3 regions of the Kribbella solani genome follow, and region 1 is predicted to be linked to each of the others. Evidence: riboswitches for the same ligand, from Rfam matches in the RefSeq annotation. Region 1 holds a riboswitch; each other region holds the start of a gene.

Region 1 (9,949 bases):
ATCTACCACGACCCGGACATGGCGCCGTCACACCATTACCTCGCCGCGTACCGCTGGCTGGAGGCATCGCCGACGGACGGCGGTTTCGGCGCGCAGGCCGTCGTACACCTCGGGAAGCACGGCACGCTGGAGTGGCTGCCGGGCAAGGGCATCGGGCTGGCGGCCGGCTGCGCGCCGGACGCGGTGCTCGGCAACCTGCCGATGGTGTACCCGTTCATCGTCAACGATCCCGGCGAAGGTACGCAGGCGAAGCGCCGCGCGCACGCGACCGTCGTGGATCATCTCGTCCCGCCGATGGCGCGGGCGGAGACGTACGGCGACATGGCGAAGCTGGAGTACCTGCTCGACGAGTACGCGACCGTGTCCGCGCTGGATCCGGAGAAGGTACCGACGCTGCGGGCGCAGATCTGGACGCTGATCCAGGCGGCGCAACTGCATCACGACCTGCACACGGACGAGAAGCCGGAGGACGACGACTTCGACGAGTTCGTGCTGCACCTGGACGGGTACCTGTGCGAGATCAAGGACGTGCAGATCCGGGACGGGTTGCATGTACTCGGTGGTGCGCCGGCGGGCGAGGCGCGGGTCAACCTGGTGCTCGCCGTACTGCGGGCGAAGCAGCTCTGGGGTGGTTCGTACTCGATCCCCGGCCTGCGGACCGCGCTGGGTGCGACGTTCGGCGTGGACGAGGCGGCGCTGCTCGCGGACCCCGGGCGGGCCGTTCCGGAGCTGGCCGGGCTTGCGACGCTTGCCGACCTTCCCGCGGTCAGTGGCGCGGACGGCGTCGACCTGCTGGAGTCCCTGGCGCGGAAGCTCGTGGTCGGGATGGAGACGCTCGGCTGGGACGCGTCGAAGGTCCCGGTCGTCGTCGGCGAGGTGCTCGGTCAGGAGTCCGCGGGTGTCGAGTCGTCGCTCACCTTCGCCGCGACCGAGGTCGTGCCGCGGCTGGCGCGAACCGGCGACGAGGTGGCGAACGTACTCCGTGCCCTCGACGGCCGATTCGTCGAGGCCGGGCCGTCGGGATCGCCGACGCGCGGCCTGGTGAACGTACTGCCGACCGGCCGCAACTTCTACGCCGTCGACCCGAAGGCGATCCCGAGCCGGAACGCGTGGGACGTCGGCGTCGCGCTCGCTGACTCGCTGCTCGCCCGGCACCGCGCCGAGACGGGCGAGTGGCCGCGCTCGGTCGGCCTGACCGTCTGGGGTACGTCGGCGATGCGCACCCAGGGCGACGACCTGGCCGAGGTGCTCTGGCTGCTCGGCTGCCGCCCGGTGTGGGACGAGGCGTCGCGCCGCGTGACCGGCTTCGAGGTGGTCGATCGGGACGAACTCGGCCGGCCGCGGATCGACGTCACGATCCGGATCTCGGGCTTCTTCCGGGACGCGTTCCCGCACGTGGTCGCGCTGCTCGACGAGGCGGTCCGTACGGTCGCCGCGCTGGATGAACTTGCCGAGGACAACTATCTGCGCGCGCACGTCGACGCCGACGTTGCCGAGGGCAATGGTATACGTTCGGCGACGGCCCGGGTGTTCGGATCGAAACCCGGCTCGTACGGCGCCGGGCTGTTGCCGTTGGTGGACGCGCGAAACTGGCGCACCGACGCGGAACTCGCCGAGGTGTACGCGGTGTGGGGCGGCTACGCGTACGGCAAGGGCCTCGACGGCGCGGAAGCACGTGGCTCGATGGAACGCGCGTATGCCCGGATCCAGGTCGCGGCGAAGAACGCCGACACCCGCGAGCACGACATCATGGACTCCGACGACTACTTCCAGTACCACGGCGGCATGATCGCGATGGTGCGGCACCTGACCGGCGCCAACCCGAAGGCGTACGTCGGCGACTCGGCCGTACCCGCGCAGGTGAAGACGCGGACGCTGGACGAGGAGGCGAAGCGGGTCTTCCGGGCCCGGGTGGTGAACCCGCGCTGGATGGCGGCGATGCGGCGGCACGGGTACAAGGGTGCGTTCGAGATGGCCGCGACCGTCGACTACCTGTTCGGGTACGACGCGACCGCGGGCGTGGTCGACGACTGGATGTACGAGACGCTGACCACCGAGTACGTCGCGAACCCGGAGATGGCCGAATTCTTCCGGAAGTCGAACCCGTGGGCCCGGCACGGGATCGCCGAACGGCTGCTCGAGGCGGCCCAGCGCGGTCTGTGGGCGGAGCCGTCCGACGAGGCGCTGGAGACGCTGCGCGGCGCCGTCCTTGAGACGGAGGGTGACATCGAAGACCGGGGCTGATTGGGTGGAGCCATGCCGCCAGAGCAGCTCCGGGTCCTGATCACCAACGACGACGGTTACCTCGCGCCGGGAATCCGGGCGCTCGCGCCGGTGATCGCCGGGCTCGGGTACGAGGTGCTGGTGGTCGCGCCGCTGAACGACGAGAGCGGGGTCGGATCTGCCCGCGCCGGCATGCTCGACCGGCCGATCCGGAGCGAGTCCGACCAGGAGAACGGTGTTACGTACACCGGGATCGACGGGACGCCGGCGCTCGCGGTGACCTTGGCCACGGTCGGTGCGTTCGGGCGGACGCCGGATCTGGTGCTGTCCGGGATCAACCGGGGCGCCAACATCGGCGTGCCGATCTTCCACTCCGGAACCGTCGCGGCCGCGCTCACCGCCGCCGGTCAGAACACGTCGGCGGTCGCGGTCAGCATCGACTCCGAGGACCCGGACCACTGGGTGACCGCGGCGACCGTCGCCGGCGAGGCGCTCGGCTGGATCGCGCCCGAACCTGTCGGCACCGTCCTGACGATCAACGTCCCCGACCGCCCGCTGAATCAGCTCGCCGGCGTCCGGCACGCGACCCTGGCCCCGATCAACCGATCCCGCGTCATCGGCACGACCGCTCCCACCGGCGACCCGATGATCGAACTGGAACCCGCCCGCCCAAATCCGCTCCCCGGCACCGACGAGGCCCTCCTGAACGCCGGCTTCGTCACCGTCACCCCGATCCTCGGCATCCGCGAAATCCAAGACGACACCGCCGCAACCACCCTCGACAAACACCTAACCCGCTAACCCGCACCCAACACCACCACCTGGCAGCCCTCACCCGGTTACGCCTGACTGCTGATCGGTACCGGCGGGCGGGTAGTGGTTGGTGGTGGGCTGGGCGGTTGCGCCCGCGCGTGGGTGGAACGGGTCGGTTCGGGCGACCAGTACCCGTTGTTCGGTCCACCACCTCCTGTTGGTTGCCGGGCGGTGTGCCATGATCGGGGCGACGGTTGTGGAGGAACACCGGTGACCAGCTTGCTGGGAGTCCGGGGCGGTCCCGCCACTGTGACCGGAGCCTTCGGGGTCCGGAAGCCAGGACATCTACGGCCGTCCGCCGGTACGCCGGCGTACCAGTGCCGTAGCGGGCGTGGACACCCGCTCGACGAAAGGGACTTCCGCCGATGCGGGCTGCTCGATCTGATGCCGGGTTTCCGTTCACCGCGATCGTCGGGATGGACGATCTTCAGCTGGCGCTGATCCTGGCGGCGGTGTCGCCGGCGATCGGCGGGGTGCTGATCCGGGGCGAGAAGGGCACGGCGAAGTCGACCGCCGTCCGCGCCCTGACCGAGATCCTCCCGCCCGTGGACGTGATCCCGAACTGCCGCTTCTCCTGCGACCCGGACCACCCCGACCCAACCTGCCCAGACACCCCGCACGGCATTGCCGCTGACGCTCCGCACCGCACCTCCGCCGACACCCCGCACGGTGCTGCCGCCAACGCCCCACACGGCACCGACGCCTCGCGTGATGGCTCGGTTGGTGGTGGGATACGGCGGGCGGCTCGGTTGGTGGAGTTGCCGGTGGGGGCGACCGAGGACCGGGTGCTCGGTTCGCTGCATCTGGAGAAGGCGCTGGCCGAGGGCGTCACCGCGTACGAGCCGGGGTTGCTGGCGGCGGCGCATCGTGGGCTGTTGTACGTGGACGAAGTGAACCTCCTGCACGATCACCTGGTCGACGTACTCCTGGATGCCGCCGCGATGGGCCGGGCAACGGTTGAGCGCGATGGTGTTTCGGTGACGCACCCGGCGCGGTTCGTACTCGTCGGGACGATGAACCCGGAAGAAGGCGAGCTTCGGCCGCAGCTGCTCGACCGGTTCGGTCTGACGGTTGATGTCGTCGCCAGCCGGGATCCGGCCGTGCGGGTCGAGGTCATGCGCGCGCGGCTCACGTACGAGGCAGGTCCGGCCGACTTTGCCGAGCGGTACGACGGCGCGCAACGTGAGTTGGCCGAGCGGATCGTGAAGGCGCAGGGGTTGTTGCCGGACGTGATCCTGACCGACGCGGCGTTGCGGCAGATCGCGGAGATCTGCGCGTCGTTCGACGTTGATGGGATGCGCGCCGATCTGGTCACCGCGCGGACGGCGGTCGCGCACGCGGCTTGGTGCGGTCGTACGGTCGTGGAAGTCGAGGACGTACGCGCGGCCGCGAAGCTCGCGCTGCCACATCGGCGCAGGCGAAACCCCTTCGACGCACCCGGCCTGGACGACCAGCAACTCGAAGACGCCATCAACAACACCACCCCAGAAGAAGACCCGGATGACGACGGGCCCGATGATCCGAGTGGCGGGCCGGGCGGGGGCGTCGACCCTTCAACTTCAGCTGATGGTGATGAGCAAGTACCTGGTGAGGCGACTGCTGGTCCTGCTCCGAGCGGCGACGTCGCGGGTAGTGGCGAGCCGTACAAGGCGCGGCTGTTGAGTGTGCGGGCTGCTGGGGTGGGTGTGGCTGGGCGGAGGTCACGGGCGCTGACCGAGGTGGGGCGCGTGGTGGGGGACCGGGCTCGGGTCGGGCGGGAAGCCGGGCGGCCGCATTTGCTTGGGACGATTCGGAGCGCGGCGCCGCATCAGCATGCGCGTGGGCGGAGCGGTCCGGGGCTGACGGTACGGGCGGCGGACGTGCGGCTCGCCGTACGCGAAGGCCGCGAAGGGAACCTCGTCCTGTTCTGCGTCGACGCATCCGGATCGATGGGTACGAAGAAGCGGATGAGTGAGGTCAAGACCGCGATCGTTTCGCTGCTGCTGGACGCGTACCAGCGCCGCGACACCGTCGGGCTGGTCACCTTCGCGGGCGCCGGCGCGACGGTCGCGCTCCCGCCGACGGGCAGCGTGGAAACCGCGGTGCGACGGCTCGAATCATTGCCGACCGGTGGGCGTACGCCGCTCGCGGAAGGTTTGTTGCAGACGGCCGAGCTGCTTCGGGTCGCCGCGATCCGCGATCCGCGCCGGCGACCGTTGCTGGTACTCGTCACCGACGGTCGCGCGACGTACGGCGAGAACGCGTTCGCCCGCGCCCGGGAGGCGGCCGGGTGGTTGGGACAGCGGGGGATCGCGACGGTGGTGGTCGATTGCGAACCGCGTCGCGGCGTACGGCTCGGGCTGGCCGCGGAGCTCGCGGGCGATCTCGGCGCGGAGTACCTCGATCTCGGGGATGTTGCCGCCGGCAACCTTGTCCGTACGGTCAGCGAACGGAAGGCGGCCTGATGCCGAAAGGGCAGCCGGTCGCCGTACCGGATGACGGCCTGACCACGCGGCAGCGGCGGAACCGGCCGTTGCTGATGGTGCACACCGGGGAGATGAAGGGGAAGTCGACCGCCGCGTTCGGAATGGCGTTGCGCGGGTGGAACCAGGGCTGGCGGATCGGGGTCTTCCAGTTCGTGAAGAGCGCGAAGTGGAAGGTCGGCGAGGAGAACGCGTTCAAGGCGCTCGGGCGGCTGCACGACGAGACCGGCGAGGGCGGACCGGTCGAGTGGCACAAGATGGGTGAAGGGTGGAGCTGGTCGCGCAAGCCTGGTACGGATGCCGATCACGCGGCCGACGCGTTGGAGGGGTGGCGGGAGATCCAGCGCCGGATCGCGGCCGAGGCGCACGATCTTTACGTGCTGGACGAGTTCACGTACCCGATGAAGTGGGGCTGGGTGGACGTGGACGAGGTGGTCGAGACGCTCAGCGATCGGCCGGGGCACCAGTACGTGGTGATCACTGGGCGGGACGCGCATCCCAAGTTGGTTGAGGCGGCCGATCTGGCCACTGAGATGACCAAGCTCAAACACCCGATGGACACCGGCCAGAAAGGCCAGAAAGGCATCGAGTGGTGACCGCGCCGGGTGATACGGCGAGCAGTCGGCCGGGTGGTGCGGCGAGCGGTCGGCTGGGTGGTGCGGCGAGCGGTCGGCCGGGTGGTGCGGCGAGCGGTCGGCCGGGTGTTGGGGCATGCCTGAGTGCTGGGGTGTGCAAGTGGCCGGGTGATGGGCCGGGTGTCGGGGTGGGCAGTGGCCGGGTGTTGGGGCGGGCTCGAGTGCCGGGGTGGGTGATGGGCTGGTGGGTCGGTTGATTCCGCGGGTGGTGGTGGCGGCGCCGGCTTCGGGGGCGGGGAAGACGACCGTCGCGGTCGGGTTGATGGCGGCGTTGCGGCGGGCCGGGCACACGGTGGCCGGGTTCAAGGTCGGGCCGGACTACATCGACCCTGGGTTCCACGCGGTCGCGACCGGGCGGCCCGGGCGGAACCTCGACCCGATGCTGTCGGGGGAGGAGCGGGTCGCGCCGCTCTTCCAGCACGGCGCGGCCGGGGCGGACCTCGCGGTCGTCGAAGGCGTGATGGGCCTGTACGACGGCGCGCTCGGCACCGAAGGGTTCTCCTCGACGGCGCATGTCGCGAAGCTGCTCCGCGCGCCGGTCGTACTCGTGGTGGACGCGTCCGCGGCCGGACGGAGCGTCGGCGCGGTGGTGCAGGGGTTCGTCGGGTACGACCCGGAGGTACGCATCGTCGGCGTGATCCTGAACAAGGTCGGGTCCGAACGGCACGAGACCGAAGTACGCGCCGGTGTCGCGCCGACCGGCGTACCCGTGCTCGGCGTACTGCGCCGCGACGCGCGGCTGACCGTACCCAGCCGCCACCTCGGTCTGGTCCCCGCACCCGAACAACAAGCCCAGGCCGAGCAAGCCGTCGCGGCAGCCGCCGAACTCGTCCACCAGGGCGTAGACCTCCAATCCGTAGTCACGGCCGCCCACGCCGCACCCCACCACAACGCGACCCCCTGGAACCCCACCACCGCCATCCTCCCCAAACCGGTTCGGGGAGCACCACCTCCTGATTTGGGAAGGCAAGCTGCCCCAAAGCGGTTTGGGGAGGATCACCTGCCGATCCAGGGCGGTAGGCCGCCCCAAACCGGTTTGGGGCGTGGCGGTCGGCCGGTTGTTGCGGTTGCGGGTGGGCCGGTGTTTTCCTTTCGGTATACCGAGACGACCGAGCTGCTCGAGGCGGCCGGTGCGGAGGTGATCACCTTCGACCCACTCACCGATCAGTTGCCCGAGGCAACCGCCGGGCTCTACCTCGGCGGTGGTTTCCCCGAGCTGCACGCCGAAGCCCTGTCCGCGAACACCAAGCTCCGTGACCAGGTCGCCGCCGGGATTTCCGTCGGTCTCCCGGTGATCGCCGAATGCGCCGGCCTGCTCTACCTCTGCCGCGAACTCGACGGCCACCCGATGACCGGCGTCCTCCCCGCGACGGCGCGGATGACCTCCCGCTTGACCCTCGGCTACCGCACCGCCGTCGCCGCCACGACCACCGCGTTCTACGACGAAGGGCGTCGCGTCCGCGGTCATGAATTCCACCGCACCACGATCACGCCAAGTACCAAAGAACTCACACCAGCCTGGTACCTGCCGGCCGGTGCGGAGGGCATGACGCTTCCACACGTCCACGCGTCCTACCTGCACGTCCATTGGACTGCCACGCCCGACGTCCCGGTCCGCTTCGTCGCGGCCGCCCGAAGCCGATGAAGCTCGTCGTCGGCATCGGCCTCCGCGGCGGCACCTCGTACGAAGAGCTGACCGCGCTCGTACGCGATGGACTCCACGACGTCACCGGAGACGTTCACGTGGTCGCGACCCGCACCGGCCGTGAGCAAGAACCTGCTCTAAAACGTCTGGCCCAAGACTTGAACGCCGAGCTCCGCACCTTCGAGACCAGCGAGCTCGCCACCCAATCGCCTCCGACCCCCAGCGAAAAGGTGCAGCACCACATCGGCACACCCAGCGTCGCCGAAGCCGCGGTCCTGGCCGCCGGTGCGCGCCTCATCCGCACCAAACAACAAAGCCCCAACGCAACAGTAGCCATCGGCCACCTCCCAACCCCCGAGCACGACGAGCCGGCCCGCGAGCACACCACACCCGCTCCCGCGTACGACGAGTCGACGGGCGAGCGCATCACACCCGCCCCCGCGTACGACGGCTCGGCCCGTGAAGCAGTGCATCGGGTTATTGCCGAGCGCCGGGACGTACGCCGGGGCTTCCTCGATCTGCCGGTCGACGACCTTCTGCTGACCCGGGTTCTGGAGGCCGCGCACCGGGCGCCGAGTGTCGGCCTCAGCCAGCCGTGGGACTTCCTGGTGATCCGCGACCGCGACCTCCGGCGAAAGGTGCACGACCTGGCGACCGCCCAGCGCGACACCTTCGCCGCGTCACTTCCGGACGATCGCCGCGCCGCGTTCGACGGGCTGAAGATCGAGGCGATCCTGGACGCGCCGGTGAACCTCGCGGTCACCTGCGACCCCGGCCGCGGTGGAAGGCACGTGCTCGGGCGGCACGCCGATCCGCGTACGACCTGGTTCTCCGCCGCGATCGCGATCCAGAACCTCTGGCTCGCCGCCCGCGCCGAAGGGCTGGGCGTCGGCTGGGTCTCGTTCTTCACCCCCGAAGAGGTCGCGGGCGTCCTCGGTCTGCCCGCGCACATCGAGCTGGTCGGGTACCTCTGCGTCGGACACGTCGCCGAGTTCGCGACCGCGCCGGAGCTGGTCCGTACGGGCTGGGCGAAACGCCGGCCGCTCACCTGGGCCGTACACCACGAAACCTGGGGCAACCGAGACGTGTCGATCGTCAACGAAGCGCTCGAGGCCGGAGAGCCGGGAGTGACGCGACAAGCGGGACAGGCGGGAGAGCCGGCGCGGGCGGGGGAGCCGGGCGAGGGCGCGACATCTGGTCAAACAGTCCACGTGATCATCGGCGGCGACGCGTCCAGCCTGCGGCACCCCGAAGACCTGGCCGTCGATCTGGGCCCCACCAAACCACCCGCCAACTTCGGCGTCCTCTGGCGGCACGCCCGCACCGCGCCTGAAGCAACAGAGTTCGGCATCGAACTGGCCCGCGACCTCGCCCTCCAGGGCATCGGCCACCTCCACGTACGCATCGCCGACCGCACCGACCACGCGGAAGCGTTCGCCCAGGGCATCGCCACCGGCGCGTCGGCCTCCGGTCTGCGACACTCCTCCGCATGACTGAGCAGCCGTCCCCCATGTACGTACCCAAGTTCTCGATGAAACAGCGGATCACCCTGATGGCGAACAAGTACGAGTTGATCGCCACCAACCCGGACGGCAGCGACGGAGCGTTGCTCGCGTTCGCGCAGCAGAAGCGGATGGCGTTCAAGGAGCAGGTGACGTTCTACACCGACGACACGAAGACCCAGCCGGTGTTCTCGTTCAAGGCGCGGAAGACGATCGACCTCGGTTCCGGCTACGACGTGTACGACGCGAACGGGCAGCCGATCGGCTGGTTCAAGAAGGAGTTCGGGAAGAGCCTGCTCCGGTCCAGCTGGCAGCTGAGCGCGGCCGGCGTCGAGGCGGACGGTACCGAGCGGAACGCGACGATCGCGATCGTCCGCCGGGTCTGGGAGTTCGTCCCGTTCGTCGGTGAGATCCCGCTGCCGTTCATCTTCCACTTCGACTTCACCGACCGTGGCTCCGGCCGGCCGGTCCTGTCGGTCGAGCGCAAGGTCTCGGTCCGCGACCGGTACCGCATCGACGTCCAGGACCAGCGCCTCGACTTCCGCGTCGCCGCGGCGATGACGGTCGCGCTGGACGCCTTGCAGTCACGCTGAGTGTTCGGCGTACGACCACGGTCGTACGCCGGCCTCACTCTTTCGGGTGAACCTACCCCGAGGGCACTTGGTTCCG
Region 2 (9,949 bases), 520 kb from region 1:
ATTGGCCGCGATCTTGGCGTTGTACGAGAACTCGGTCGGCGCGCAGACGTCGGAATAGTCGCTGCCGACGACCAGAACGGCATCAGCCTGGGCAGCGACCGCGCGGTACCGCTGCACGATCAGCTCCAGCGCGGCGTCCGGGTCGGCGTGCACCTGGGCGTAGCTGGCGCCGATGCAGTCCGCGTACTCCTGATCGACCGCGTCCTGCGCGAGCAGCAGCTCGAGCAGGTGATCGCGGCCGCCGAGCCAGGTGGCGCCGACCTGCACGATCGGCCGGAAGACCGCGACCCGCCCGGCGTGCCGGGCGAGCTGGTGCAGGACGCCGAGGGCGACGGCTGACTTCCCGGTCGTGCCTTCCAGCGACGCGATGTAGACGCTGCGTTCCATGACCGCTGACGATACGGAGATCCGGACGAGTTGGGGAATGACCGTGAATGGTCACCTGACGGGCGTGGAAACTCGCCGGCCGCGTTTCCACGCGGCCGGCGAGCACCGGGTTCAGTCGCCGGGCTGGGTGAAGATACCGAAGTGGTTGCCGGCCGGGTCACGCAGATGCGCCAGCGCCGGTACGCCGTCCAGCTCCTTGCTGATCACCGAGCCGCCGAGCCGGACCGCCTCCGCGCAGGTCGCCTCGATGTCGGCGACCACGATGTAGAACACCGCGTGGTTCGGCTGCTTGCCACTGGTGCCGAGGATGCCACCCATCGGCCGCTCCGCGTCCGCTGCCTTGATGTTGCGGTAGTCGAAGCCGTCTGCCTCGGGGACGAAGGTCCAGTCGAACAGGTTGCCGTAGAACTTCTGGGCGGTGTCGGGGTCATCGGTCGCGACCTCGAACCAGGCCAGCGTGCCGGGTCCGGGAAGAGTCATGGGAACTCGCTTTCATCGAATCGATCGTCGAACGAGTTCCACGGTTCCAGCCGGACGCGACAGCCCTATGTCGGTGTTGGGAAAAGTTCCTCCGGCCGCAGCGCCTCGATCGGCAGGTCCGGGTCCCGGCAGACCACCTTCAGCTCCTCGGTCGCCCGGCGGCGCGGCACCGGCGTACGCTCCGCGCGGACGATCCGGTCCATCCGGAAGATCCGGTCCTCCTGGCGCAGGTGACACCAGCCGGTCAGGTACGAGCCGTTCTGCGCGACCACCACATGCTGCGGCTCGACGTCCCGCTCGGTCTCGGCCCCGTTCGTGTCGGTGTACACGATCCGCAGCACCGCGTTGTCGCTGATCGCCCGCCAGATCTGCTCGGCGATCTCACCGTCCGGATCGGGCGCGGGCCGGACCAGCAGCCGTACCTTGGCCGCGGCCGCCCGTGCCTCGTCGAGATCCTTCGCGGGCATCGCCGCCACGATCTTCAGCAGCGCGCTCCGGGCGTCCTTCGCGAACAGCGCATGCTCACTCCCGCTCAGCGCGACCGCGACCGCCATCGCCTCCCGCGGCGTGAAGTTGAGTGGCGGCAAGGTCATCGCGCGATCCACCGAGTACCCACCCGTACGCCCCGGTTTGGTTGCCAGCGGCACCCCGGCCTGCCCGAGCGCGCTGAGATCCCGCTCGATCGTCCGCACGCTCACCTCGAACCGCTCGGCCAGCTGCCGCGCCGTACGCCCCCGCGACCCCGCCGCGCGAAGCTCCTCCACGAGGGCGTACAACCGATCCATCCGATTCATGTCCGCAGGCTAGACGGCGGCACCGACAGATCAGCCGAGTGTGGCGCGCACCTCCCGGGTGGCGCTGACCAGGTTTCGCAGCGAGTCCCGGACCTCGGGCCAGTCGCGGGTCTTCAGGCCACAGTCCGGATTGATCCACAGCCGGTCGGCCGGGACCACCGCGAGCGCCGCGCGGATCAGCGCGCGGACCTCGTCCGTACTCGGCACGCGCGGCGAGTGGATGTCGTACACGCCCGGTCCGACGCCACGGCGGAAACCGATCGAGCCGAGGTCGCCGAGCACCTCCATCCGGGACCGGGCCGCCTCGATCGTGGTCACGTCGGCGTCCAGGCCGTCGATACCGGTGATGACGGCACCGAACTCGGAGTAGCAGAGATGGGTATGGACCTGGACCGCCGCCGGAGCCCCGCCGGTCGCGAGCCGGAACGCCCCAACCGACCAGTCGAGGTACGCCTTGCGATCCGCTTCCCGGAGCGGGAGCAGTTCGCGCAGAGCCGGCTCGTCGACCTGGACGACGCGGCTCCCGGCCGTGACCAGATCGGCGACCTCGTCCCGGAGCGCCAGCGCGACCTGGTCGGCCGTGGTCGCCAACGGCTGGTCGTCGCGGACGAAGGACCAGGCGAGGATCGTCACCGGCCCGGTCAGCATGCCCTTGACCGGACGATCGGTGAGCGATTGGGCGTACGACGTCCAGCCGACGGTGATCGGACCCGGCCGGGAGACGTCGCCGTGCAGGATCGGCGGCCGGACACAGCGGCTGCCGTACGACTGCACCCAGCCGAGCCTGGTCGTCGCGAAGCCGTCCAGCCGCTCGGCGAAGTACTGGACCATGTCGTTGCGTTCGGGCTCACCATGGACCAGGACGTCCAGCCCGAGCTCCTCTTGAAGCTCGATCGCGCGCCGGATCTCCGTACGCAACCGCTCGTCGTGCTCGGGCCGGGTGATCCGCCCGGCCCGCAGGTCGGTACGAATCCTGCGGACGTCGGCGGTCTGCGGAAACGATCCGATCGTCGTGGTCGCCAGTGCGGGCAGTCCTAGTGCCTGCTGCGCCGTACGACGCTCCTCGTACGGCACCCGCTGCCGGTCCTCTGGGCGTACGCCGGCCACCCGCTCGCGTACTGCCTGATCCCGGAGGAGATCGGACTCGTTGGGGAGCCGCCGCTTGACCCGCTCCAGATCGACGAGCACGCCGTAGTCCTCGTTGATCGCGCGGCCGAGCAGGACGACCTCGTCCACCTTCTGCCGCGCGAATGCCAGTCGGTCCCCGACAGCTGGGTCGAGCTCGTCCTCCACCTCCAGGTCGTACGGGACGTGCAGCAGCGAGCAGGAGGTGGAGATGCCGAGCCGGCCGACCACGGCCCGCAGGTCCGTACAGGTCGAGACCGCGTCGCCGAGCCGGGTACGCCAGACATTGCGGCCGTCGACCACCCCGGCGTACACGGTCTTGCGGCGTAGCGACGGGAGCTCGGCGATCCGCCGGACCAGGCCCGGCGCGGACACCAGGTCGACGGCGAGTGCCTCGATGGCGGTGGCAGCGAGCACGGGCAGTGCGCCGCCGGGGTCGCCGAAGTAGGTAGCGACCAGGAGATTCGGGCGGTCGGGCGCGGCCGTGAGCCGGTCATAGGCGCGAAGCAGGGCGTCGAGTTCGGCCGGCGTACGGTCCTGGGCCAGCGCGGGCTCGTCGAGCTGCACCCAGCTGGCACCGGCTTGATCGAGTACGGCGAGCAGCTCGACGTACTGGTCCAGCAGCGGCTCCAGCAAGGTCAGTACGTTCAGATCCGGCGTGGTTGCCTTCGACAACAACAAGAAGGTGAGCGGACCGATCAGTACGGGGCGCAGCTCGACGCCGAGCGCGCGCGCCTCCGCGAGCTCACCCAGCAACTTCTCCGGCTCCAGGCCGAACGTCGTGGTCCCGTCGAGTTCGGGCACCAGGTAGTGGTAGTTCGTGTCGAACCACTTGGTCAGCTCCAGCGGCGCGACATCGTCCCGGCCGCGGGCCATCGCGAAGTACGTGTCGAGTGGCGACAGGCCGAGCTGCCGGAAGCGGGCCGGTGTGAGACCGAAGAGCTGAACGTGGTCCAGCATCTGGTCGTAGTACGAGAACGTGTTGCCGGGGACCGAGTCGAGCCCTTGCAGTTGCTGCCAGGTCTCCTCCCGGAGCCGGCGGCCGGTCGCCTCAAGGGCATCCTGGTCGCCGGTGCGCCAGTACGTCTCCAGGGCGTGCTTCAGTTCGCGCCTGGGGCCGATGCGCGGGTATCCCAGGACCGTGGTGAGGGTGTTCACGTCTCTCTCCTCGCGAGCGTGCCGAGGGATCGGCGGGCCTCGCGGGTACGACGTGCCGGCCACGGCTGCCCGGGAGGACCGGTGCTGCCGCGGGGCCGGGCGGGTCCTCCCACGGGACATCCGATCCGCCGCATACCGGGTGGTACGCGGACCAACGGCAGGTCTTCGGACTCACGGGCGGACCGGTCGTATGACCGGTGAACCTACTGGCCGTCGCTTCCCGGACTTGCGTCCAGTGCTGTTGACGGCGGTCGTTCCCGTTCACCGCTGCGGGGCAGTCCCGGATTCCCACCGGGTTCCCTCTTGCCTCGCCAGGTCACGAACCGCATGACCGGGCGAACCGTCGGTACCTCAGACAATAGCGTCCCGCCGGCACCTCCCCGGCAATTGTCCAGCAGTCAGGTGCGCGGAAATCCCGGATCGGTGGCCTAAGGTGCGGTTACGTGGATCATCAGATTGTTCTGATCGCCGGGTGCGGGCTCGCGATCATGATCGCCGCGTCGGTGTTCGCGCGCCGGACCGGGGTGGCGGCGCCGTTGCTTTTGGTCGCGCTCGGGATCGGGGCCAGCTATCTGCCGAGTACGCCGGCCATCCACATCGAGCCGGAGATCATCCTCGCGGGCGTACTGCCGCCGCTGCTCTACTCGGCCGCGGTGCAGTTGCCGGTGCTCGACGTACGCCGGAACTTCGGGCTGATCTCCTGGTTGTCGGTCGTGATGGTGATCGTGTCCGCGCTGGTGATCGGCGCGCTCGTCCACGCCGTGCTCCCGGGCATCTCGTTCGCGCTGGCGGTCGCGCTCGGAGCGGTGGTGAGCCCGACGGACGCGGTGGCGGCGACCGCGATCGGGCACCGGGTCGGGTTGCCGCCGCGGCTGATGACGGTGCTCGAGGGGGAGAGCCTCGTCAACGACGCGTCGGCGCTGGTGGTGCTGCGGACCGCGCTGGCGGCGCTCGCGGTGACCACGCACTTCAGCCTCGGGCACACCGCCCTCGACTTCGCCTGGGCGGTCGTCGGCGCGATCCTGATCGGCGGCGCCGTCGGCCTGCTGACCGCGTTGCTCCGGCAGCGGCTCGACGACCCGGTGCTGAACACGACGATCTCGTTCGCCGTACCGTTCCTCGCGTACTTCCCGGCCGAGGGCGTGCACGCTTCCGGCGTACTCGCGGTGGTGATCGCCGGTTTGCTGACCGGCGCGCTGGGCAGCCGGCGATTCACCGCGCGGGACCGGCAGACGCAGGCGACCACCTGGACGACGATCAGCTTCATCCTGGAAAGCGGCGTCTTCCTCGCGATGGGCTACCAGCTGCCGGAGCTGGTCGATGACGCCCGCGCCGAGACGACCTTCGGCGAAATCACCCTGCTCGTACTGCTGGTGGTCGTGCTGCTGATCGTGCTGCGCTTCCTCGGACTGGCCTGGCCCGCCGTGCAGAGCCGGTTCGGGTCGAGCGACCGCAACGACCAGCTCCGGGCCAGGCTGAGCGAGATGGGCGAACGCCTCGACGCGATGGAACCGTCGGGGGAGCGCGAGGAGAACCGGCTCGCCTGGGCCCGCAAACGGCTCGCCCGCAGCCACGCCGACATCGACTTCGAGGAACGTGAGCCGATCACCGGCCGTGGGCTGATCGTGCTCGGCTGGGCCGGTATGCGCGGCGTCGTCACGGTCGCCGCGGTGCAGACCATCCCGGCCGGGACACCACATCGCGCCACCGTCGTACTGGCCGCCTTCATCGTCGCGCTGATCACGCTGGTGCTGTTCGGTTTGACGCTGCCGGCCGTGATCGCGCGGATGCGGTTCCGCGCGGAGAGCGCCGAGGACAAGCGTGACTCCGTGCAGGCGCTGATGCGGCAGATCGGCGAGGCGGCGATCGACGCGCTCGGTCCGCTGGATGAACAGACCGTCGATGGCGAACCACTCGACCCGGCGGCGGTGAGCGCGCTGAAGGAACGGATCGTGCCGCGGCTGATGTCCGGGAGCCGGCAGTTCCGCGACACCAAACCGGACATCCGCGAGCAAATGGCGGTACTTCAACGCCGGTACCTGGATGCGATGCGCGAAGCATTGCAGTCCGAACGCGGCATCGGCGCGTACAGCACCGCGACGTACCGCCAGGTCGAGTCCTTCCTGGACACGATGGAGCGCGGCTTCAGCACGACGTAGTAGGGCATCGCTTCACGGATCCAGAGCTCGGGCGGGCGTATGGTCCGATCATGGATACACCTCGTGTGCTGGTGATCGGACTCGATCCGTACCGGGTGCCCGGGCCGTGGGACCCGGAACCGGTGGCCACCGGACTTCAGGCCGGGATGGACCAGTTCGTGGCGCACGACGTGTGCGTACAGACCTGTCTGGTCGGGCTGGACGGGAGCGACGACATCGAGACCGTGGTCAGCGAGGCGCTGGCGTCGCGGGCGTGGGAGTGCGTGGTGATCGGGGGCGGGATCCGGGGTTCGCTGGACCTGTTCGAGACGGTGGTGAACCTGGTCCGGCGGCACGCCCCGGATGCGGCGATCGCGTTCAACGACGGCCCGGCGGACACGTACAACGCGGCCGCGCGCTGGCTGACGCACCCGGCCGGCTGACCGGTCAGCTGAGGTCGAGCCGCATCAGGATGCGGTGGTGACCGGCGAGGACCGACGTCGTGTCGGCGGCCTTGCGGAAGCCGGCCCGCTCGAAGTTCTTCCGCAGCCCCGCGTACGCCATCGTCAGATCGACTTTGCTGTCGCCGTTGTCCAACGGGTACGCCTCCACGACCGGCGCGCCGTTGTCGCGCGCGAACTCGACCGCCCCCGCGATCAGCGCATGCGAGATCCCCTGCTTGCGATGCCCCGGCCGGACCCGGATGCACCACAACGACCACACCGGCAGATCGTCGACGTGCGGAATCTTCCGGTTCCGCGCGAACGCCGTCACCGCCCGCGGCGCCACCGCCGCCCACCCGACCGGCGTCTCCCCGTCGTACGCGATCACCCCCGGCGCCGGCTTCTCCCGCACCAGCCCCGCCACGTACTCCCCACGCGCCGGCCCCCGCAACGAGTTGTTCACCGCCGACGGCACCCGATAACTAAGACAAAAACACACACTCGCGGCCGGCGACTTCGGCCCCAGCACCGCACACACATCCGCAAACACCTCCGCCGCCCGCACCTCGATCGTCATCGCGACCCCAGAATGTCCATGCCCGCACGGTAGTACGGAGCTAGGACAGGTTTGGTCAGTGCTGGACCTCGTAGACGAGCTTTTGGATGCCGTTCGGGTACGCCTGGCTGTCGGTCAGCTTGAGGGGCTGCTTGTCCTTGTCGGCGGTGGAGAAGAGGCGGTCGCCGGCGCCGAGGAGGACCGGGAAGACAAGCAGGTTGTAGCGGTCGATCAGGCCCGCGTCGGCCAGGTTGCGGTTCAGGGCGGCGCTGCCGTTGACGATGATCGGGCCGCCTTCGGTCTGCTTCAGGGCGGCGACGTCGTCGAGCGAGCGAAGGATGGTGATGTCACCCCAGTTCGTGACCAGGTCGCTGTCCTTGAGCGTGGTCGACACGACGTACTTCGGCATCGCGTTGTAGCCGGGGAAGTCGTCGGTCATGCTCGGCCACACCGGCGCGAACATGTCGTAGCTGACCCGGCCGAGCAGCAGCGCGGTCGCCTCGGCCTGCTCTTCGCCCTTCAGCGCGTACGCGTCCAGGTCGAACGGGATGCCCTTGAACGTCCAGCCGGAGTTCCGGTAGTCCGTGTCGCCGCCAGGCGCCTCGACAACGCCGTCGAGGGACATGAACGCGGTGGTGATGAGGGTACGCATCTGCTTGCTCCTTGAATGTTCGTGGTCCTGCCTGATGCCAGTGCGTCGAGCGGGCGCCGGGCAGCTCGACACGTTGCCATTGCAATCCGGTGTGATCCAGGTCACTCAGCACGGAGGGTCCTCCCAACAGTACGCAACGTGCCGTCATCTGATGGTTGGTTGCTGGTCACCTGCTGGGCGGCGGAGACGCATACGTTCCGGATGTTTTGTCCGAGCAGAAAGGCCCGTAATGATCAGGAAAAAGGCTTTCGTGGCCGCGTTCGCCGCGGCCTCGGTGATTGCCGCGGCGGGGATGGCCTCGGCCGCCGCCGGTGGCGCGTTCGACTCCGCCGAGGCGAAGGGCGGGCACCCGCAGCGCGGGCCGAAGAACGTGATCTTCTTCCTCGGTGACGGTATGGGTACCCAGGAGATCACCGCCGCCCGGTACTACCAGGGCGTCCACAACAAGCTGAACGTCGACCGGGCCAAGTACACCGGCTTCGACACCACGTACTCGGTGAAGCCGGCCGCGAAGCCGCCGTACCTGCCCGACTACGACCCGGACTCCGCCTCCACCGGCTCGAGCTGGGCGACCGGCAAGAAGACGCTCGACGAGCGGATCTCGCAGGGCCCGAGCAGCGCCGAGAACGTACCGGGGACGAACTACCAGACCCTGCTCGAGCTGGCCCAGAAGCGCGGCCAGAAGGTCGGCGACGTGTCCACCGCGGAGATCACCGACGCGACGCCGGCCGTGCTCGCCTCGCACATGTCGCTGCGCGGCTGCCAGGGTCCGGCCGACATGGCCGCCTGCCCGAAGGAGACCAAGGCGGCCGGCGGGCTCGGTTCGATCGCGGAGCAGGAGGTCGACCACAAGGTTGACGTACTCCTCGGTGGTGGCCGTGGCCGGTTCGAGCAGCAGATCACCGGTGGTCCGTACGCCGGTAAGACGGTCGTGGACCAGGCCAAGGACAAGGGCATCCAGTACGTCACCGACGCCGCCGGGCTGAAGTCCGTGAAGGCCGGCAAGCCGGTGCTGGGGCTGTTCAACAAGAGCAACATGTCGCTGGAGTGGAGCGGACCGGCCGCGTCGCTCGGCAAGGGCAACGCGCCGCAGGCGTGCAAGGAGAACCAGCGCCCGGCGAACGAGCCGAGCCTGGCCGACATGACCGCCAAGGCGATCAGCCTGCTGGAGAACAAGAAGGGCTTCTTCCTGCAGGTCGAGGGCGCCTCGATCGACAAGCAGGACCACGCCACCAACGCGTGCGGCCAGCTCGGCGAGACGGTGAACTTCGACAAGGCGGTCGGCGTCGCGCTGGACTACCAGAAGACGCACCCGGACACGCTGATCGTGATCACCGCTGACCACTCGCACACCAGCCAGATCGTCGGTGAGGACGCCTCCGGCACCGGTCTGCCGACCGGCTACTCCACGAACGTGACCACCAAGGACGGTCAGACCCTGAGCCTCACCTACGGCACCGCCGGGTATGGCGGCGAGGGCAAGGCGCCGGTCGCCGGCGGCCCGAGCCAGCAGCACACCGGCGCGGTCGTTCCGGTCTGGGCCAACGGCCCCGGCGCGGACGCGGTTCTCGGTACGAACGACCACACCGACCTCTTCACCGTCCTCCAGGGCAAGTAACCCCCCGAAACACCCGTACGGCCCCCGGTTCGACTCGATCCGGGGGCCGTACGGATAAGTTGGAGGGGTGCAGGTGGCGAAGCGGTGGTCGTGGGTTGTGGTCGGGGCGCTGATGGTGGGTGTGTGGGCGGCCTGCTCGGACCAGACCACGAAGACCGGGTCGGCGCCGGAACCGCAGCCGACCGCTACCAAAACGACACCGAGAGCGACCGCGACCAAGCCCTGGTACGAAAACTACGACCCGGCGCACTTCGCGGCCGAGGTGCGTAAGTACGCCAAGGCGGCCGGGGTCAATCCGCAGTTGCTGATGGCGATCCTGTACTGCGAGTCGTACAAGCCGCACGACCCGAAGTTCGAGCGGCAGTGGGCGCAGGTGGACTCGAACCCGGCGTTCGGGATCGCGAACATGCACGAGGCCGCGTTCGACGAGACGAAACGCGGCCGGGACTTCGCCAAGCGGAAGTGGTCGGAGCTGCCGGACAACCCGGCGCTGGCGATCGAGGCCGCCGCCTGGCACCTGCACGACCTGGCGAAACGGCTGCCCGCCAAGCGCGCCGGCCTGTACACCAAGGACGAACTGCTTGCCCTCGGCTACAAC
Region 3 (9,949 bases), 2.7 Mb from region 1:
GCAAGCGGAGACGGCACAACGAACCCGCCCGGCACCGTCGACCCACGATCAGGGACCAACACCGCCAACCTCCTCGTCCTGAGCGCACAGTCCAGGCGATTGGAGGCGACGCGCAGCACAGCGACGTACGAACCACGCGTAGTGCCGCGTGGGCGTCAGCGCGGGTTACAGGTGGAAGTTCAGGGTGGGCCAGAGGTTGTAGAAGGCTGCGCGGGAGGTGGTTGCTCGGGATTCTTCGGCGGCGTGTAGGCGGCCGTAGGTGAAGGTGTTTCCGCCATCTGCGAATACCTGGAGGGACAGGTGGTGGAGGAGGTCTCGGGAGACGACCGAGTCTTGGTGTTCGCCGAGGACTTCTTGGATCTCTTCGGCTCGGACGGCCAACGTCGCGGCGTCTTCGGCGAGGACGGGTACGGCTGATTCGGCCGCGTACCTCAGGCGTTTTGCCGCCTTTCGTACCTCGTGCAGCTCGTGGTCCTGGTCAGCAATTGTCGGCGCGGATTCGGATCGGCGTACGGCCTTGCGCATTCGGCGGTAATCGTGATGCAGCAGCTCGCGGATCTGTTTCTTTGCTTTGTGATCGTCCGTAGTCACGGGCGGTCGGGCGATCAATTCGTCGAGCGCGTCCAGCAACCGGAAGTACCGCTCGCTCTCCAGCGCGGCGAGCGCGGCGGCGCGGCCTTCCTGGTAAACACCGCGCAAATGATCGTCAATGCGCCCCGCGACGCGACCGATCACCAGCTCGACCGGTTGTTCGGCGACCTCGGCGGCGAAATGTTCGCGCTGGACCTCGGCGTCCCGCGCGGCGCCGAGCTCGCCGGCCAGCCATTTCAGCTCGGCCCGGATTTCGTCACCCGCCGCGCGGTCGATCACCGGACGGTACGTCGCCAGCGCCGACCGCAGCCGGCGGGTCGCGACGCGGAACTTGTGGATCGAGTCCGGTACATCGCGCCGTACCTCGGGATCGCGTTCGCGGATCGCGTTCACCTGCGCGCCGGCGTACGCGCGGAACAGGTCCGACGTCAGTGGCTTGTTCGGCAGCGTCCACTCGGCGTACGAAGGGACGCGATCGCCCAACGCCCGGGCCAACTTGCTCGGGCCGGACGCGGGTCGCGCGCCGACGCCGAGCAGGAGCTCGCCCGCGTCCTCGAGCAGAGCGTTGTCGCCGTCGACGAGCTCGACTTCCCATTCGCGCCAGCTTTCCGGCTCGCCGCCGGTGACGGTCGCGGTCACCCGGTCGTCGGCGAACTCCGCGAGTACGCCGCCGTCTGCGTCGAGCAACCGGTGTACGACCCGTCGCGTCCGCAAGGTCACGACCGGCTCGAGCGCACGATCCCGGACAAGCACCCGAACCGTACCCACCACCTCAACCGGCACCACACCAACCGACACCTCCCCCGCCGATTCGTCGAGTGGATGTCTGACCTCGAGACGTCCGCCGGACGTGCCTGGGAACTTCACGTGCCAGCCGTCGTCCTCGCCGCCGGTGCGGCGGCGGAGGGTTACCTTGTTCGCGGCGAGGTCGAGTTCGGCGGTGTCGTAGTACGTCGCTTCGAGGTCCAGGGTGACCGGTTGGGCGACGCTCGCGACGCCTGGCAGTTCGTGCAGCGCGGGCAGGATGGTGCTCTCGTCGACGTCGTACTTCGTCTCGATTTCCAGCTGCTCGGTCGGTGCCATGTCCCATGTTTACCAGCCGTTCATGAACTGGTCAGCTGAGCGCCCGCAAGTCGGCCACCAACCGCTCGAGATCGCGATCCGGGATGCCGAACGTGGTCAGCCGGATCTCCCGTCGCCGGTTCCGGTTGAGGGCCCAGCAAACGATCGCGATCAGTCCGAGGAATCCGATCATCTTCGCCCAACTCCCTTGAAGAACGTGTAGTGAAAGGTGCCGCCGGCCTCGGCGGCGCGTTCGAGGTCGCGGATGCCCGCGGCCCATTCGGCTTCGGTCCGCAGCCCCGCGGCGAGCGCGCGTTCGCGGACGGATTCGACCATCGCGATGAACGTCTTGCGGGTGAACCCGTCGACGAGCTCCGGCCGGGCCGGGTCGGCGTAGACGGTCCGCGGCTCGACGCGTACGTCGCCGTATCCGGCCTGCTGCAGCAGCGGATGCAATCGCCGGCCGATCAGCGAGTCGCCACCAGCTTCGGCCTGGAGATCGACCAGACAGTCGACGACGGCCTGCGCGCTCGGGCTGCGCGGATGGTAGATCGCCGACCCGTGGTCGCCTTCGATCACGGTGATGGTGCCGCCGGGGTTGAGGTACTCGCGGAGCCGGGCGAGCGCGTCGGTCGGGTCGGCGAGGTGCTCGAGGACGAAGCAGACAAAGACGTGGTCGAACTTCTCGCCGCGCAGGTCGAGGAGGTCCGCGTGTCGCCAGTCGACAGTCGCGTACGGCGCTGCTGCCGCGACCCGGCTCTTGGCCTCCGCGAGCGATTCCTCGGAGACATCCACCGAGACGAGGTCGATGCCGGGGCTGCGGGTGACCAGCTGTACGGTCTGCGCGCCGACGCCGCAGCCCGCTTCGAGGACCCGGCTGCCCGGTGCATAGGTGGTGCCGCCGTGCAGCAGGTCCGCGAGGGTCCCGGCCTGGTCGGCGAGGCGGCGTGTCTCCGCCGGGGTGTAGCCGTGGACGTAGTCAGTTCCCATGTATCCACGGTCGCGCGACAATGGACCTGTGAACAGATCCAATCAGCCCGATATTGGCAGGTCCAATGGGCCGCGGGCCGGAGCGGACTTCCTCCAGCTGGACGCTGCCGAGGCACCTGCCGGCGGGCTCGCGGACTGGCTCACCGACCACCTCCGGACGGCGATCTCCACCGGCCACCTCCCGGTCGGCACCCGCCTCCCAGCCACCCGCACCCTCGCCACCGACCTCGGCGTCTCCCGCGGCGTGGTCACCGAGGCCTACCAACGCCTGACCGAGGACGGGCAGGTCGCGGGCCGAGGTCGCGCCGGGACGGTGGTTGTTGCTGCCCCGATCAGTACCGCGCCTCCCATCACCAACCACCTTGCAGGCACGCCGACCGAACTGAACGAACCCGGGATGGAGATCTTCGACCAGCTACGGGACGCGCCTGCGCGGATCGACCTGACGCCGGGGGTGCCGGATCTGGCGGCGTTTCCGCGGACCGGCTGGTTACGGGCGGAGCGGGCGGTGCTGGGCGATCTGGCGTCGGCGCAGTTCGGGTACGGCGACCCGGCGGGGACTCCCGCGCTTCGCCGGGCAGTCGCCGCGTGGCTGGCGCAATATCGCGGTATCGCCGCTGACCCGGACGACCTGATCATCGTCGCCGGGGTCGCGCAGGCGATCGGCCTGGTCGCGCAGGTACTCGCCGAGCGCGACATCCACGAGATCGCCGTCGAGGACCCGGGCTCACTCGGCTCGCGCCAGCACCTGAGCAGCTGGGGCATGCGCGTCCCGCCGATCCCGGTCGACGACAACGGCCTCCGCGTGGACGTACTGCGCGAATCCCGGGCGCGCGTGGTGATGGTGACCCCGGCGCATCATTTCCCGACCGGCGTGGTCCTGGAGGGCGAACGGCGCCGCGACCTGATCCAGTGGGCTGCCGACGGCGGGCTGATCCTGGAGGACGACTACGACGCCGAGCACCGGTACGACCGCCCGCCGGTGCCCGCGCTCCGGGCGATGCTCGGTGACCAGGTGATCTATGTCGGCAGTGTCTCGAAGTTACTCGCTCCCGCGTTGCGGATCGGCTGGATGCTCGCACCCGCCCAGTACAAGGACGAACTGATCAACAAGAAGCGGCTCGCCGACCTGGGTAATGCTGCCCTGCCGCAGCTCACCCTCGCGCAGCTGATGGAGTCCGGCGAGCTCGAACGGCAGCTCCGCTTCCTCCGCCGCCGGCACCGGACCCGCCGGGACGCGATGGTGAACGCAATCCACAAGCACTTGCCGACCGCAACGATCCACGGCGCCGCCGCCGGTCTGCACCTGACCATCACCTTCGACAACCCGGTCGACGACGTCGAGCTGGCCGCGGCGGCTTTGCGCAGCGGCGTGAAATGCCATCCGCTGTCCTGGCACTGCCAGCTCCCGCACGCCCCCGGCCTGGTCCTCGGCTACGCCGCCCGCACCCCCACGGAGATCACCACCGCCATCGCCACCATCGCCGGAGAGTTGCATTACGACAGGAGGTAGTGCCGTCAAAGCACCCCCGTGGAGCATCGCTGAGCGTGAGATCCGACGCCTGGATCAGACACCTCCTGTCGTCATGCAACTCGGCGACCGATCAGGAACAGCAGGTACGGCGCGCCGAGGAATGCGGTGACCACGCCGACTGGCAGGACCGTTGGTGCGACCACCGTTCGGGCGATCAGGTCCGACGCGACCACCAGCAACGCGCCGATCGCGCCGGATGTCGGCAGCCGGGCCGCGCGGTCGGCGACCAGGCGGCGGGTCAATTGCGGAGCGACCAGCGCGACGAAACCGATCGGCCCCGCGGTCGCCGTCGCCATCGCCGCCAGCCCGACGCCGAGCGCGATCAGTACGCCGCGCACGGTCTCGACCCGCGCGCCGAGCGCCCGCGCCAAGTCGTCGCCGAGCTCCAGCACCCGGAGTTGCCGCTCGACCACTATCGCCGCCGGAACCCCGGCAAACAAGGTGATTCCGATCAGTACGACATGCGTCCACGACCGTCCCGCGAGACTCCCGGCCAGCCACATCGACGCGCTTTTCGCCGTGTAGATATCGGCCAACGTCAGCAGGTACGCCGTCAACGAACCGACGATCGCCGTCACGCCGACCCCGACGAGAACGAGCCGATTCCCGGACACCCCGTTCCGGTACGCGAGCAGGTAAACGCATAACGCCGAAACCAATGAACCGACAAGCGCACCGAGCGGAATCCACCCACTCCCGATCACGGTGATGATCAGTACGGCGGCCAGCGCGGCCCCCGCGTTGATGCCGATCAAATCCGGGCTGACCAACGGATTCCGGGCCAGCCGCTGAAAGATCGCCCCCGACATCCCGAACGCCATCCCGACACCGACGCCGGTGAGAATACGAGGCAATCGGTTGTTCACCACGACGTCGTACGTGATCAAAGTGCCATGCCCCGACAGCGTACGAAGGACTTCCTCGATCGGCAGCGTGTAATCGCCCCGAGTCAGTGCAAACGCGCCAACGAGCACAATGAACACCCAAGCAGTGCCCGAGACCACAACGCTGTGAACCTTCACAGTGATGCCATTCGCCGCCGCCGGACCAGGGCGATGAACAACGGCGCACCCACCAACGCGGTGACAATTCCGACCTGCAACTCGGCCGGCCGTGCCGCGACGCGACCAACAACATCGGCAAGCAGCAGTACAGCCGGAGAAAGCACCATCGACCAAGGCAGAATCCACCGCTGATCCGGCCCGACAATCGTCCGCGCGACATGCGGTACGGCCAGACCGAGAAACCCGATCGGACCAGCGATAGCAGTCGCCGTACCGGCCAGCACAACCACCGCAAGACCGGCCAGCGACCGCACCAGCATCACCCGCGTACCGAGCGCGCGAGCCAGATCCTCGCCGAGCGCAAGCTGATTCAGCGATCGCCCCAGCATCAGCGCCAAAAAGGTGCCCACAGCAACAAATGGGACCGCTTGGGCGACGATCCCCTGGTCCGCGAGTGACAACGATCCGACCACCCAGAAGCGATACTCGTTCAACGTGGACAGGTCGAGCAACGTCACCGCCGAGGTGATCGAGCCCAGCAACGCGGAGATCGCCGCGCCGGCCAGCGCGAGCTTCACCGGCGTCGTACCGCCGACCGCCCCGACCAGGTAGACGACCACGGTCGCCACCAGCGCGCCGCCCATCGCGAACCAGACGTAGCCATTCAGGCTGTGCACCCCGAACAGCCCGATCGCCGCGACCACCGCCACCGCCGCGCCCGCGTTCACGCCGAGGATGCCCGGATCGGCGAGCGGATTCCGGGTGACGCCCTGCATCACCCCGCCCGACAGGCCCAGCGCGATGCCGACGAGCACCCCGGCCAGCGTGCGCGGCAGCCGCAAGTACCGGATCACCCGATCGGTGTCGCTGCCGCCGAACTCGGTCAGCGCCCGGTACACCTCACCGATCCCGATCCACCGGTTGCCGGCGCACAACGACAGCACCACGGCGACCCCGAGCACCGCGACGCAGAGGGCGAGACCGCCCGCTTTCTTCACTTGACCAGGTCAGGATGCAGGATGTGTGCCAGGTTCTCGGTGGTGTACGCGCCCCGCACTCCGGCCGAGTGATTCGCGAACAGCCACGGGATCACGTGCCGGTTGCGTACCGCCTTGAGATTCGCGTACGCCGGGTTGGCCAGCAGCTTGTCCACATCGGGCTGCGACGACGCGGCCGTCATGGCTGCGTCGCAACACCCGCTGATCAGTACGTAGTCCGGATCGCGCTTGATGAACTCCTCAACGCTGATCTTCACGTTCCGCTTCGAAGTCAGGTCCGCGAACGCGTTCACGCCACCGGCCTGCCGGATCAGCACGGTACCGAAATCCGGTCCGCCGGAAACCGTCAGACCACCGCCTTCGAGCGCCGGCCGGATGATCGCGACGGTCGGCCGCGGCGCGTTCTTGACCGCGTTCCCGACCGCGGCGATCCGGCGCTGCTGGTCCGCGATCACGCTCTCGGCCCGGTCCTCGACGCCGAACAGCCGGCCGAGATCACGCAGGTCCGCGTACACGTTGTCCATCGAGACCGTCGCCGGGTCGATCGCCTCGTCGCCCTTGCCGTCCGCGGTCGGGCAGAGCGGGCTGAAGATCCAGGTACGTACGCCGAGGTCGGCCAGGCTCTTCCGGCTACCGAAACTCGAGTCGCTACCGCCCGCGCTGAACACGTCGTTGAACCCGGACAGCACGAAATCCGGGTTCTGACTGAGCAGTTCCTCACGACTCGGCAGGTTCTTGAAGTACTTCGCCTTCGCCTGCGCGGCGGCGTACTCCGGCAGCACCCGCGCATCGAGGTACGCCGTGCCGACCAGCCGATCGGAGATACCCAGCGCGTGCGCCATTTCGATGGCCGGCTGGTACGCGGCGAACACGCGCTTCGGTGGACCGTTGACGGTGACGTCGATCCCGCAGTTCTTCACGGTGATCGCGTCGGCGCGCGAGCCGGCCTCGGCGGCGGGACCACAGCCGGCCAGCAACGACAGGGACAGGACAGCGGCAACAACGCGTACAACGGCCATGGCGGACCGCTCCTCCAGCACCTCGTGGACGGGTCAACGCCGTGGCCGGTCTCCTGGCTGACGGGTACCGCGTCCACCGGTCTGACCTTCCCAGCCGCACGCGGCCAGTGGTCCCCTCGCGGGTACGACTGATGCACATCCCGATCACAGTGGCGAGGGCCGCGCCGGTACCGCACCGGCTTCCCGTACACCACGGCGCCGCCACCCTAACACCCGCGATCCGGTCGCGGTGGGCATCGCGACGAACGTCTCAGCAGGGCAGCTCAGCGCGTGTACAGCGGCGACATCGCGAGCGCGAACTGCGTCATCAGATCCGGATTGATCGCGCGGGCCGGCAGCGGGACCAGGTCGACCAGCTTGTCGTCACCGACCCGGATCGTGGTCCGCCCGGTGGCGGTGTCGACATACCCCTCGTCGCCGAGCGGTACGGACTGGGCCGTCGCCGCCGTGCGGATCGGAGCCATCAAGGCCTTGGCGTTCGGGGTCCGCCGGACCGTGCTGTACAGCACACTCGCCGAGTTCACCCAGCCGCAGACCGGGTCGCCGCTCAGGGTCTGCCCGTCCCGCCGGATCATCGCCGCGGCGCCCATCACCTTCTCGGCCGCGGCCGACCCGCGATCGCATTCCGGCCGCGTGATCCGCCACTCCGGCACCAACTGCCCCGGCTGCTGGAGCGCGACGTCCCGCGCGATCTCGACGTACTTCGCCGGCGTCGCCTTCGGCCCGGCGATCTTGTACAGCTTGCCGCCCAGCAAGAACACCACGAACGTACTGGTCCCGTATCCACCTTCGCCCACGACGGCCGGCTTGGCCGGTTCGCCCTTGGTCGCAGCGTACGCCTTCTGGGTTGCCGCCAGGATCGCCTTTGTTGCCGGGAGCACCGAAGTCTCCACGTTCAGCACCGGCGGGTTCGGGCCGATGCCGAGCTCCAGCTGGCAGACGTCGTACGTCGGGATGCCGAAGTCGGCCGGCGGTGTCTTCGGCTGGACGGTCGCCACCGGTACGGCGAGGGTCGATCGCACCAGGGTCGCGTTCATACGTACGCACAACGTGTCGGCGGCCTTCGCGGACTCACTCGGCGTCGCCGACGGCGTTTGGGACGGTGTTTCCGAGTCCGGCGGCGTACTCACCGACACCAGCGGCGGCGCACTCGGCGCGTTCTCCGGCTTGAGCCCACCACAGCCGGCCAACAGTCCGGCAGCCAGCCCCGTGATCACTACCCGGCGGATACGCATGATGCCCCGAAGCCTAGCCCGCGGCGCGGAGTTGTCTTTCGCGGACGGCGTGTTCGTCGGTGCGGGCGTCGTAGCGCCAGAACTCGCGTAACCAGGCCGCGGTACCTAGTACGCCCACGACGCACAGCGCGCCGCCGCTGACGATCGCGGTCCGGACTGTGGTCAGGTCCGCGACCACGCCAGAGCGAGCCTGGCCGCCGAGCGGGCCGAGGGAGTAGCCGAGCATCTCGATCCCCGCCAGCCGGCCGCGCATCTCGTCCGGGATCGTCTGGTTCCAGATCACGGCACGGAACAGCCCCGACACCATGTCGGCCGCCCCGGCGACGGCGAAGAACGCGATCGCGAACCAGATGTTCGGGGCCAGCCCGGCGACCCCGACCGCCGCGCCCCAGCACATCGTCGCCAGGACCACCGCCCGGCCCTGATGGTGGACGTGCTTCGCCCAGCCACTGGTCAGGCTGGCGCACATCGCCCCGACCGCCTCCGCGCTGTACAGCAGACCAAGCAGCTTCGGTTCCTTCAGTACCTCGGTCGCGAACGCCGGGAACAGCACGATCGGCATCGCCAAGAACATCCCGACCATGTCCACCAGGTACGTCGCCAGCAGATCCTTGCGCCGGAACGCGTACGTGATCCCGCCACCGATCGCCCGCAGACTGGGCGCGGACGTCTGCTCACTCGGCCGGTACGAGCCGAGGCGGGCGTACAGCAGGGTCGCGAAGATGATGCCGACCAGCTCGACGCTGAACGCCCAGGTCACGCCGACCGAACCGACCAGCACCCCACCTAGCGCCGGCCCGGCCAGCTGGCCGATCTGGGCGGTCAGGGAGCTCAGCGCGACCGCTGCCGGGATCTCCGCGTGCTTCACCACCCGCGGCAGCAGCGCGTCACGGCTCGGCCGCTGGAGTGACGACGCGATCGCGTTCAGTGCGCCACAGACGTAGATCAGCCAGATCTGTGGATTCGGCAGCAGGGTGTTGGCGACCATCAGCGCGGAGATGACCACCTGCGCCAGTCCGGTACCGACCAGGAGCTTCCGGCGTTCCACATGGTCCGCGAGCGCGCCGCCGTACAGGCCGAACACGACCAGTGGCGCGATCGTCACCAGACCCATCGCGCCGACCGCGAAGTTGGAGCCGGTCAGTTGGTACAGCTGGTACGGCAGGGCGACGTACCCGACCATGCCGCCGAGGAAGAACACCGAGCCGGACACCAGCAGAATGCGGAAATCCCGCGAGCCACGCCACGGGGTCAGATCCACCCGCAGCCGGGAAAAGCGGGTCCGGAGACTTAGAGCCACCTGAGTATGGTGACAGCACCGAGCGGCCTGGACGAACCTGTTTTCAGGCAACCATTTCCACCTGCGCCGAAAGGGTCGCGGCAGACCCGGGAGCTGACCCCCGGCGTCCTACCGTTGGAACCGATTGGTTGCCCAGGGCGTCAATCGGCCCGGAGATCCGGCCGGACCTCCAGATGCATTGTGAAGACGAAAGGACCCGCATGATCTCGATCAAGT

The links. A riboswitch is a leader RNA that binds a small molecule or an ion and turns the genes downstream of it on or off. The one in region 1 is predicted to bind cobalamin.
Region 2: it holds a riboswitch for cobalamin, as region 1 does, so the genes downstream of both, metE (5-methyltetrahydropteroyltriglutamate--homocysteine S-methyltransferase) here and HDA44_RS38850 (magnesium chelatase subunit D family protein) in region 1, are expected to answer to the same signal.
Region 3: it holds a riboswitch for cobalamin, as region 1 does, so the genes downstream of both, HDA44_RS23105 (ABC transporter substrate-binding protein) here and HDA44_RS38850 (magnesium chelatase subunit D family protein) in region 1, are expected to answer to the same signal.

What each region holds. Positions count from the first base shown of each region.
Region 1 is NZ_JACHNF010000001.1:2,379,083-2,389,031, reverse strand. It holds gene cobN (cobaltochelatase subunit CobN) at 1-2,244, shown strand, start outside; gene surE (5'/3'-nucleotidase SurE) at 2,257-3,024, shown strand; cobalamin riboswitch at 3,214-3,343, shown strand; gene HDA44_RS38850 (magnesium chelatase subunit D family protein) at 3,402-5,480, shown strand; gene cobO (cob(I)yrinic acid a,c-diamide adenosyltransferase) at 5,480-6,094, shown strand; gene HDA44_RS10720 (cobyrinic acid a,c-diamide synthase CobB) at 6,318-7,778, shown strand; gene bluB (5,6-dimethylbenzimidazole synthase) at 7,775-9,271, shown strand; gene HDA44_RS10710 (LURP-one-related family protein) at 9,268-9,873, shown strand.
Region 2 is NZ_JACHNF010000001.1:1,863,666-1,873,614, reverse strand. It holds gene pta (phosphate acetyltransferase) at 1-387, opposite strand, end outside; gene HDA44_RS08280 (VOC family protein) at 499-867, opposite strand; gene HDA44_RS08275 (helix-turn-helix transcriptional regulator) at 933-1,661, opposite strand; gene metE (5-methyltetrahydropteroyltriglutamate--homocysteine S-methyltransferase) at 1,692-3,944, opposite strand; cobalamin riboswitch at 4,084-4,304, opposite strand; gene HDA44_RS08265 (cation:proton antiporter domain-containing protein) at 4,388-6,103, shown strand; gene HDA44_RS08260 (hypothetical protein) at 6,154-6,525, shown strand; gene HDA44_RS08255 (GNAT family N-acetyltransferase) at 6,530-7,102, opposite strand; gene HDA44_RS08250 (dihydrofolate reductase family protein) at 7,158-7,733, opposite strand; gene HDA44_RS08245 (alkaline phosphatase) at 7,963-9,351, shown strand; gene HDA44_RS37055 (transglycosylase SLT domain-containing protein) at 9,419-9,949, shown strand, end outside.
Region 3 is NZ_JACHNF010000001.1:5,064,120-5,074,068, forward strand. It holds gene HDA44_RS23075 (CYTH and CHAD domain-containing protein) at 166-1,674, opposite strand; gene HDA44_RS23080 (hypothetical protein) at 1,706-1,846, opposite strand; gene HDA44_RS23085 (methyltransferase) at 1,843-2,643, opposite strand; gene pdxR (MocR-like pyridoxine biosynthesis transcription factor PdxR) at 2,672-4,156, shown strand; gene HDA44_RS23095 (FecCD family ABC transporter permease) at 4,228-5,160, opposite strand; gene HDA44_RS23100 (FecCD family ABC transporter permease) at 5,196-6,179, opposite strand; gene HDA44_RS23105 (ABC transporter substrate-binding protein) at 6,176-7,198, opposite strand; cobalamin riboswitch at 7,225-7,408, opposite strand; gene HDA44_RS23110 (hypothetical protein) at 7,462-8,433, opposite strand; gene HDA44_RS23115 (MFS transporter) at 8,447-9,733, opposite strand; gene HDA44_RS23120 (hypothetical protein) at 9,934-9,949, shown strand, end outside.